2 linked regions of the Granulosicoccus antarcticus IMCC3135 genome follow. Each later gene encodes a partner of the first gene's protein in a complex. Links are inferred from orthologs where the notes say so. Each region holds a gene or a part of one and is shown in the gene's direction. Other genes may lie near its edges.

Region 1 (4,395 bases):
CCTATACGATCGCTCAGCATCCCAAACGGGATCTGCAGACAGGCCTGCAGCAATCCGTAAATGCCAATGGCCAGGCCGATCAGAAATGGCGTACTGTCCGTATAGTGATCACCAAAAAGGCTGAATACCGGCAGCACGATGAACAGACCCACCATTCTGATCATATAGATCAGAGACAGGGACCAGGCGGCGCGCCGTTCACGGGGCAGTAATGCGGCCGGAGTACTTTGATTGCTATCGTTCAATGGGCCCCTGCAAGGGTACGGGTCAAGCGGCGTATAGTATCAGGGCTCAAGCCCTGCTGACACACGCCCTTTCCTCAATCACCGCTCACCAGAACTCGGCAATGGATACTATTCGCATCCGTGGCGCACGCACGCACAACCTCAAGAACATCGATGTTGACCTGCCGCGCGACTCTTTGATCGTCATTACCGGACTATCCGGTAGTGGAAAGTCATCTCTGGCTTTCGATACCGTGTTCGCAGAAGGCCAGCGCCGCTATGTGGAATCGCTGTCAGCCTACGCACGCCAGTTTCTGTCCATCATGGACAAACCGGACGTGGATCTGATAGACGGGCTTTCTCCGGCGATCGCCATTGAGCAGAAATCAACCTCCCACAACCCGCGCTCCACGGTTGGTACCATCACCGAAATATATGATTATCTGCGCCTGCTGTACGCCCGTGCCGGCACACCCACATGCCCGATTCACGGCGAAGTACTGGAAGCCCAGACTCTGAGTCAGATGGTGGATACTGTCATGGCTCTGGATGCGGGAACCACCCTGGCGCTGCTGGCACCTGTCATCCGGGATCGCAAAGGCGACCATGCGACCCTGTTGGAACGTTTGCGGGCACAAGGCTATCTGCGAGCACGAATTGACGGGGTCATCACAGAGCTGGAAGGTGACATCTCACTGCCTGCAAAACAGAAACATTCCATTGATGTCGTCGTGGACCGCTTCAAGGTACGGGACGACCTGCGCCTGCGCCTCACCGAGTCCTTTGAAACAGCCACGACACTGGGTGATGGCAACGCCATTGTCACACCACTGCGCGATGATGGCGATGACATGGTCTTCTCTACGCGCTTTGCCTGCAGTCAATGTGGCTATTCTCTACCGGAGCTGGAACCTCGCGCGTTCTCGTTCAACAGCCCCCATGGCGCCTGCCCAACCTGTGATGGACTCGGCCTGAGTCAGTTCTTCGATCCGGCACTTATCATCGTGAACCCTTCTGTCAGCCTTGCTGGTGGAGCCATTCGTGGCTGGGACAAGCGCAATGCCTACTACTTCCAGATGATCAAGTCACTGGCCCTTCATTATAAATTCGATGTCGATACGATTTTTGATGAATTGCCAGAAGCTATCCGACATCTGATCATGCACGGATCCGGTACGGAGAAGATCAAATTCCACTACCAGAGCGAAAAAGGTCAGGCCAGCTATGAGTCCGTACGCCCCTTTGAAGGCATCATTCCCAACCTGACGCGCCGCTACAAGGACACCGAATCGAATGCAGTGCGTGAAGAGCTTGGCAAACTGCTCTCCTCACAGACCTGCCCTGATTGCAAGGGCGCGCGTCTGAATGAGGCTGCCCGGCACGTCCTGGTCGATGGGCACAGCCTACCCTCGATCGTGAACCATTCCATCGGTGACACCCGCTCTCTGATCGACTCGCTGAAGCTGACAGGTCAGCGCAAAGAAGTCGCCAGCAAGATTACCGGTGAAATCCTGCTGCGACTGAACTTCCTGATCAACGTAGGCCTGGATTACCTCTCACTGGATCGCAGCGCTGACACCCTCTCCGGAGGCGAAGCACAGCGCATACGTCTCGCCAGCCAGATAGGTGCAGGTCTGCAAGGTGTTCTGTATGTACTGGATGAACCCTCAATCGGATTGCATCAGCGTGATAACGACAAGCTGCTGAAGACATTGGAATACCTGCGTGATCTGGGCAATACCGTCATTGTCGTGGAGCACGATGAAGACGCCATCCGGGCGGCCGATTTTGTACTGGACATAGGACCGGGAGCCGGTGTTCATGGTGGCAACATAGTGGCCTCTGGCACACCAGAGCAGATCATCAGCAATAGCGCCTCGATTACCGGCCAGTATCTGTCCGGCAAGCGCTTCATTCCCATTCCCGAACGCAAGAAACCGGGTAAACAGTTCATCAGCATCACCAAAGCTTCTGGCAACAACCTTAAATCTGTCAATGTGAAATTTCCTGTCGGCATCTGTACGGTAGTCACAGGCGTCTCAGGCTCGGGGAAATCGACACTCGTCAACGATACCCTTTACAAGCACGCGGCCAATGCCATCAATAACGCCCGTCATACCCCATCGCCATTGAAAAGCATTACCGGCCTGAAGGTGTTCGACAAAATTGTGGACATTGACCAGAGCGCCATTGGCCGCACCCCACGCAGCAACCCTGCCACCTACTCCGGCCTGTTCTCGCCGATCAGAGATCTGTTCGCAGGCACTCACGAAGCACGCTCCAGAGGCTACAAGGCAGGACGCTTCAGTTTCAATGTCAAGGGGGGTCGCTGTGAAGCTTGCCAGGGAGATGGCCTGATCAAGGTGGAAATGCATTTTCTACCCGATGTCTATGTCCCCTGTGACGTCTGCCAAGGCAAGCGCTATGGCCGCGAAACACTGGACATACGCTACAAGGGGCAGAATATTCACCAGGTCCTGACGATGACAGTTGAACAGGCACATGAGTTTTTCGGCGCAGTGCCGGTACTGCATCGCAAGCTGGCCACTCTGATGGATGTCGGCCTGTCCTATATAACGCTGGGACAGAATGCGACAACGCTATCCGGCGGTGAAGCTCAACGCATCAAACTGGCACGAGAGCTTTCGAAGCGCGACACAGGCGACACTCTGTATATCCTTGATGAGCCGACAACAGGTTTGCATTTTGAAGATGTCAAGGCTTTGCTTGTGGTCATACAGCGACTACGTGATGCCGGCAATACCGTGATTATCATCGAACACAATCTGGATGTAATTAAGACTGCAGACTGGATCATCGACATGGGCCCCGAAGGCGGTCAAGGTGGTGGGACTGTCGTTGCAGCTGGAACACCTGAAGATATCATCGGCTGTGCCTCCTCCTATACCGGTCAATACCTCAAACGCATTTTATCTCGATAATGGCTAGTGATCACTGGAAAACCCTGTTCCATCGCCTCGGCATGGGCACTGAAAATGTGCTTGATGTTGTCCGCTCCCGTGCACGCGAAAAGTTGCATCCGGAAGTTCATCTGCATGTGATTGCCTATCGTGGCCTGGCAACCAGGCTATCAGGCGGTTGGCAAGGCAGCATCAATGGTCGGGTGCTGCGCTACAAGCAACCCTCCCTGCCCGGCATCTCGACACTGTGGAACAATCTGCAAGCCAGCTATGCACGCTTTGCAACCGATGAGCTGGAAGGCGTCACGGTGCGCGGTCGTGTGGGTGCAGAGCAGGTAGAGAGCATCACTGATGAAGAGGGGTATTTCAGGCTCGATTTCAATATCCGTACAAGCGACGAACCTGGCAATACCATCCCGGTGGAGCTGACACTCCCGGGGTTCACAACGATTCAGATCGACGGTGACCCTGTGATCAACCTGCCGGATCCGGCCGCACGCTTTGCAGTCATCAGCGACATCGACGATACCCTGCTGGTTACCAACGCCACCTCGTTACGGCGAATGATGCGTCTGACACTGCTGGAGTCCGCCACCACCAGGCTTGCCTTCGATGGTGTCGCTGATTTCTACCAGGCCCTGCACGGAACAGTCAATCCGTTTTTCTATGTATCCAGCAGCCCCTGGAATCTGTACGAATTCCTGACCGACTTCATGCGTCTGAACCATATAGTCGCTGGCCCAATGATGTTGCGGGACTTAGGCATTGACGAGACCAAATTCATCGCCGGCCCACACAAGGAACACAAGCTGGAACAGATCAGAGCGATAATCGATCTCTATCCGACGCTATCTTTCATTCTCTGCGGTGACAGTGGCCAGGATGATCCGGAAATCTACACCACTATCGCCGAAGAATATCCGGATCAGATCAAAACCATCTACATCCGTGACGTCAGCGATCAGTGGCGAAGCTCCGCCATTCAGCTCCTGATTCAGCGCTTGAAAGAAATGGATATAGACATGCTGCTGACACCGGACACCCAGGCAGCAGCCACTCATGCGATAGCTCAGAATTATATCAACAAGGATTCCTTGCCAGTCATACAGCAAGCTGTTGACGACCAGAAGCTTGAAGTGCAGCTGTGAAAACCACCACACCCGCCTCGCTACAGCACTGGCAAGGGAAAACCTCTTCGCCTAGCTGGGGAATAATCTTCATGGTCACGGGCACCATGATCGTGCCGGTGA
Region 2 (4,017 bases), 3.6 Mb from region 1 along the record:
AGGCCCCGACAATTCGTTCACGCATCTCCTTCTCGAAGCCATTCATGACCGAAGTCACAGTAATGAGCGCAGTCACGCCTAGCATGATTCCAAGAATCGATACCAGAGAGATGAATGAAATAAAATGATTTCGCCGTTTGGCTCGCGTATAACGCAGACCGACGAACAGTTCGTATGGTTGAAACATGACCTGTTGGAGCCGCTACCGTAGACAAGGTTCGCGGATAGTGTAGTGAATTGACAGGCAGGCAGGCGTTCCGATTGAGTAAATGACGCCTGCAAGTCCCGAACGGGGTAAATATGGGACAATCAGCCCTGCAACGTTCCCGCCAGACAGACTGATTCCACGAGGTTCATGAGCACTATTGACGAACCGGCACTGCTGCTATCAGCAGACGCCGCACCCAAGTCCCATTGGGGCAGACTATACGGCGCCTCTGAATCACTCGCTATTGCCGAGCACGCCCGACGCTGCGACGATTTGCTGGTAATCATTGCCCCCAGCACCACCGAACTTCTGCATCTGGAGGTGGAGCTGAGGTTTTTCGCAGGCGCCGATCTACCGGTGCACCTGCTCAGCGACTGGGAGACCTTGACGTACGACCGCGTGTCGCCGCATCAGGACATCATTTCCCAGCGCATCCGAACCCTCTACTCCCTGGGTGATGCACGACAAGGCATTTTGCTGCTGACCGCGGCAGCTTTGATGCAGAGACTACCACCGCGAAGTTTCCTCGATCAGCATGCGCTGATCATCAGGAATGGCGACACACTGGCGCTGGACGAATTCCGCTCCAGACTGGTTGATGCCGGCTACCGCCTTGTGACTCAGGTCGAGGAGCATGGGGAATTTGCCGTGCGTGGCTCCATCCTGGATCTGTTCCCGATGAGCAGTAACCTGCCCTATCGTGTTGAGTTCTTCGATGATGAGATAGAAACGATTCGAACCTTCGATGTCGACACCCAGCGCGGTCTGGACAAGGCTCAGGAGATCGAACTATTGCCGGCCCATGAGTTTCCACTCAATGAGGCTGGAATCGCTCTGTTCAGACGCCAGTACCGCAACTCATTTGCCGCCGAGAGCAAAAACACGCCGATCTATCGGGAAGTCAGCGAAGGCCGTGCGCCATCAGGCATCGAGTATTACATGCCGCTGTTTTTCGAAGAGACCTCGCAACTGTTCCACTATTTACCCGAATCTGCCAGCTTCATCATGCTTGATGGTGCGGCCGAGGCCTTTCAGAGCTTCGAAAACAACACGCTCGACCGATACGAACAGCGACGCCACGATGTAGAGCGTCCGATTCTGCCACCTGCAGAGATATATCTCAGCGCTGCGGATATTCATATCGAGCTGAGCAAGCGCAACACGATCAATACGCAACGCTATCAGATCGAGAAGATCGGCAGCGACAGCATCAATCTGGCCACTGAAGCTCCCGGACTCTACCCGCTGGACCCTCGCGGCGAACGCCCCATGGGCGCCTTGCAGGATTTTCTCGGCAAGTTTCCGGGTCGTGTGTTGTTCGTTGCCGAATCCACCGGACGCCGGGAAGCCTTGCTCGACCAACTGGTCGGCAACCGTCTGCAACCTGAAACGGTTGATAGCTGGGATGCTTTTCTGCGCAGCGAACGCACGCTATGCCTGACCACCGCAGCGCTGGATCGAGGACTGCAGTTGCCAGAGGCTCGTGTGGCGATGATTACCGAGTCGCAGCTTGGCTCGGGAAGAATCAAGCGCCGCGAGCGACGCAGACCAACGCGTGACTCCGAAGCCATTATCTCCAACCTGACGGATCTGAACCTGGGTGCACCCGTCGTCCATATTGACAATGGTGTCGGCCGCTACCTTGGCTTGACCTCGTTGACACTGGGAGATGTCACCAACGAATATCTGACCATTCAGTACGCAGGTGATGACAAACTTTATGTGCCTGTTGCCTCTTTGCACCTGATCAGTCGCTATGCCGGCGCCAGCGAAGAGTCGGCTCCCTTGCACAAGCTGGGCACCGACACCTGGCAGAAAGTTCGTCGTAAAGCGGCCGAAAAAGCCTACGATGTCGCAGCCGAGCTACTGGAAATCCATGCTCGCAGGGCGGCGCGTCAAGGCTTTGCCTTTCCAGAAAATTCCGACAACTACACACAATTCAGCCTGGCCTTCCCTTTTGAAGAGACTCCTGATCAGCTTTCGGCGATTGAGGCGGTGGTGGCGGATCTACGCTCGCCGCAACCCACCGATCGCGTTGTCTGTGGCGATGTCGGCTTCGGCAAGACAGAAGTGGCCATGCGTGCTGCCTTTGTTGCTGTAGATGCCGGCAAGCAGGTCGTTGTGCTGGTACCGACCACCTTGCTGGCCCGACAACATCATCAGAATTTCATGGATCGCTTCGCTGACTGGCCGGTGCAGATCGAATCGCTGTCACGTTTCGAGACGGCCAAGGAACAGAAAGCCATTCTGAAAAAGCTCGAAAGTGGCGGTGTTGACATCATCATCGGTACCCACAAACTACTGAGCAAAGACATCAAGTACCAGAATCTGGGCCTGGTCATCATCGACGAGGAGCACCGTTTCGGGGTACGCCACAAGGAACACATGAAGGCGCTGCGTTCAGAAGTGGATATCGTCACCCTGACTGCCACGCCCATTCCGCGCACGCTCAACATGGGCCTGGCGGGCATGCGTGACCTGTCCATCATAGCCACCCCACCCCAGCATCGTCATGCCATCAAGACCTTTGTCGGTGAATGGTCCGATGTGCAGATTCGCGAAGCTTGTGAGCGAGAGCTGGCTCGTGGTGGTCAGATCTATTTTCTGCACAATGAAGTCCAGACCATCGAACGCATTGTCGAAGATCTTGAACGAATTGTCCCCAGTGCTCGTATCAATTTTGCACACGGCCAGATGCGTGAGTCGGACCTGGAACAGGTCATGAGTGACTTCTATCATCAGCGCTTCAATATTCTCGTGGCGACCACCATCATTGAAAGTGGTATCGACATTCCCAGTGCCAATACCATTCTGATCAATCGCGCCGACAAACTGGGACTGGCTCAGCTACATCAGTTGCGCGGCCGCGTCGGGCGCTCACATCATCGCGCCTACGCCTACCTGTTGACACCTCCCAAAGGTTCCATGACGAGCGATGCAGAAAAGCGTCTGCAAGCCATAGAATCACTGGAAGATCTGGGCGTCGGCTTTACCCTGGCAACGCATGATCTGGAAATTCGAGGTGCCGGCGAGCTGCTGGGCGAAGGCCAGAGCGGGCAGATCCAGGAAATCGGTTTCACTCTGTACAGCGAACTGCTGACGCGTGCGGTCAAGGCACTCAAAAGCGGCAAACTGCCAGACTATGACAAACCTCTTGCACATGGAACAGAAGTCGATTTAGGCGTCCCTGCCCTGTTGCCTGAGGATTACGTTCCAGATGTCCATCAGCGTCTGATCATGTACAAACGCATCTCCAATGCAGTCGATAGTGACGCATTACGTGAACTGAAGATCGAATTGATCGATCGCTTCGGCCTTCTGCCACCACAAACCGATAGACTGTTTGATGTCATGCGTCTGCGTCAGCGTTGCGAACAACTGGGCATAGAGAGACTTGAACTGAACGCCGCCGGCGGACGCATCGTCTTTTCACCGGAGCCCAAAATAGATCCAATGGCATTGATACAGACCATCCAGCGCCATAGCAGTACTTACCGATTCGATGGTAAGCAGGTATTGCGCATCATCAAGAGCTTCGAAGAGTCCAGCGAAGCCCAGGCATTCCTGAACGAGCTGCTCGATACACTGGCATTGCCAGAGGCCGCATGATGTTCAGTGTCCACAAACAGAGACCCGATCAGACAGAATGAGAATCACCACTATCACCAGATACCTGCGGCAAGCCGCGCAACTGCTTGTCATCAGCTCCCTGCTCATGACAGGCATCGCGCACGCTCGCGACTACCAGATTGAAGTCGTTCTGTTCGAGAACGTCGATGGACGCGATCTGACCGCCGGCGGTCTGTACT

Evidence for each region. The genes of interacting proteins can lie anywhere in the genome.
Region 2: the proteins of uvrA (region 1) and mfd are in contact, whole or in part, in a crystal structure (PDB 4DFC), measured with the Escherichia coli proteins. The link is inferred for Granulosicoccus antarcticus IMCC3135 from one-to-one orthologs.

The regions. Positions count from the first base shown.
Region 1 is NZ_CP018632.1:2,014,069-2,018,463, reverse strand. What follows is about bases 1-3,366. They hold uvrA (excinuclease ABC subunit UvrA), read left to right. Parts: upstream 1-346; coding sequence 347-3,166; downstream 3,167-3,366. Other genes in these bases: IMCC3135_RS08730 (App1 family protein), read left to right, coding at 3,166-3,366; IMCC3135_RS08740 (MFS transporter), read right to left, coding at 1-245. In the rest of the region: more of IMCC3135_RS08730, read left to right, coding at 3,367-4,293; IMCC3135_RS08725 (DMT family transporter), read left to right, coding at 4,290-4,395. UniProt on the Escherichia coli protein: The UvrABC repair system catalyzes the recognition and processing of DNA lesions. UvrA is an ATPase and a DNA-binding protein. A damage recognition complex composed of 2 UvrA and 2 UvrB subunits scans DNA for abnormalities.
Region 2 is NZ_CP018632.1:5,633,947-5,637,963, forward strand. It holds mfd (transcription-repair coupling factor), read left to right. Parts: upstream 1-355; coding sequence 356-3,817; downstream 3,818-4,017. Other genes in the region: IMCC3135_RS24460 (lipoprotein-releasing ABC transporter permease subunit), read right to left, coding at 1-187; IMCC3135_RS24470 (CsiV family protein), read left to right, coding at 3,855-4,017. UniProt on the Escherichia coli protein: Couples transcription and DNA repair by recognizing RNA polymerase (RNAP) stalled at DNA lesions. Mediates ATP-dependent release of RNAP and its truncated transcript from the DNA, and recruitment of nucleotide excision repair machinery to the damaged site.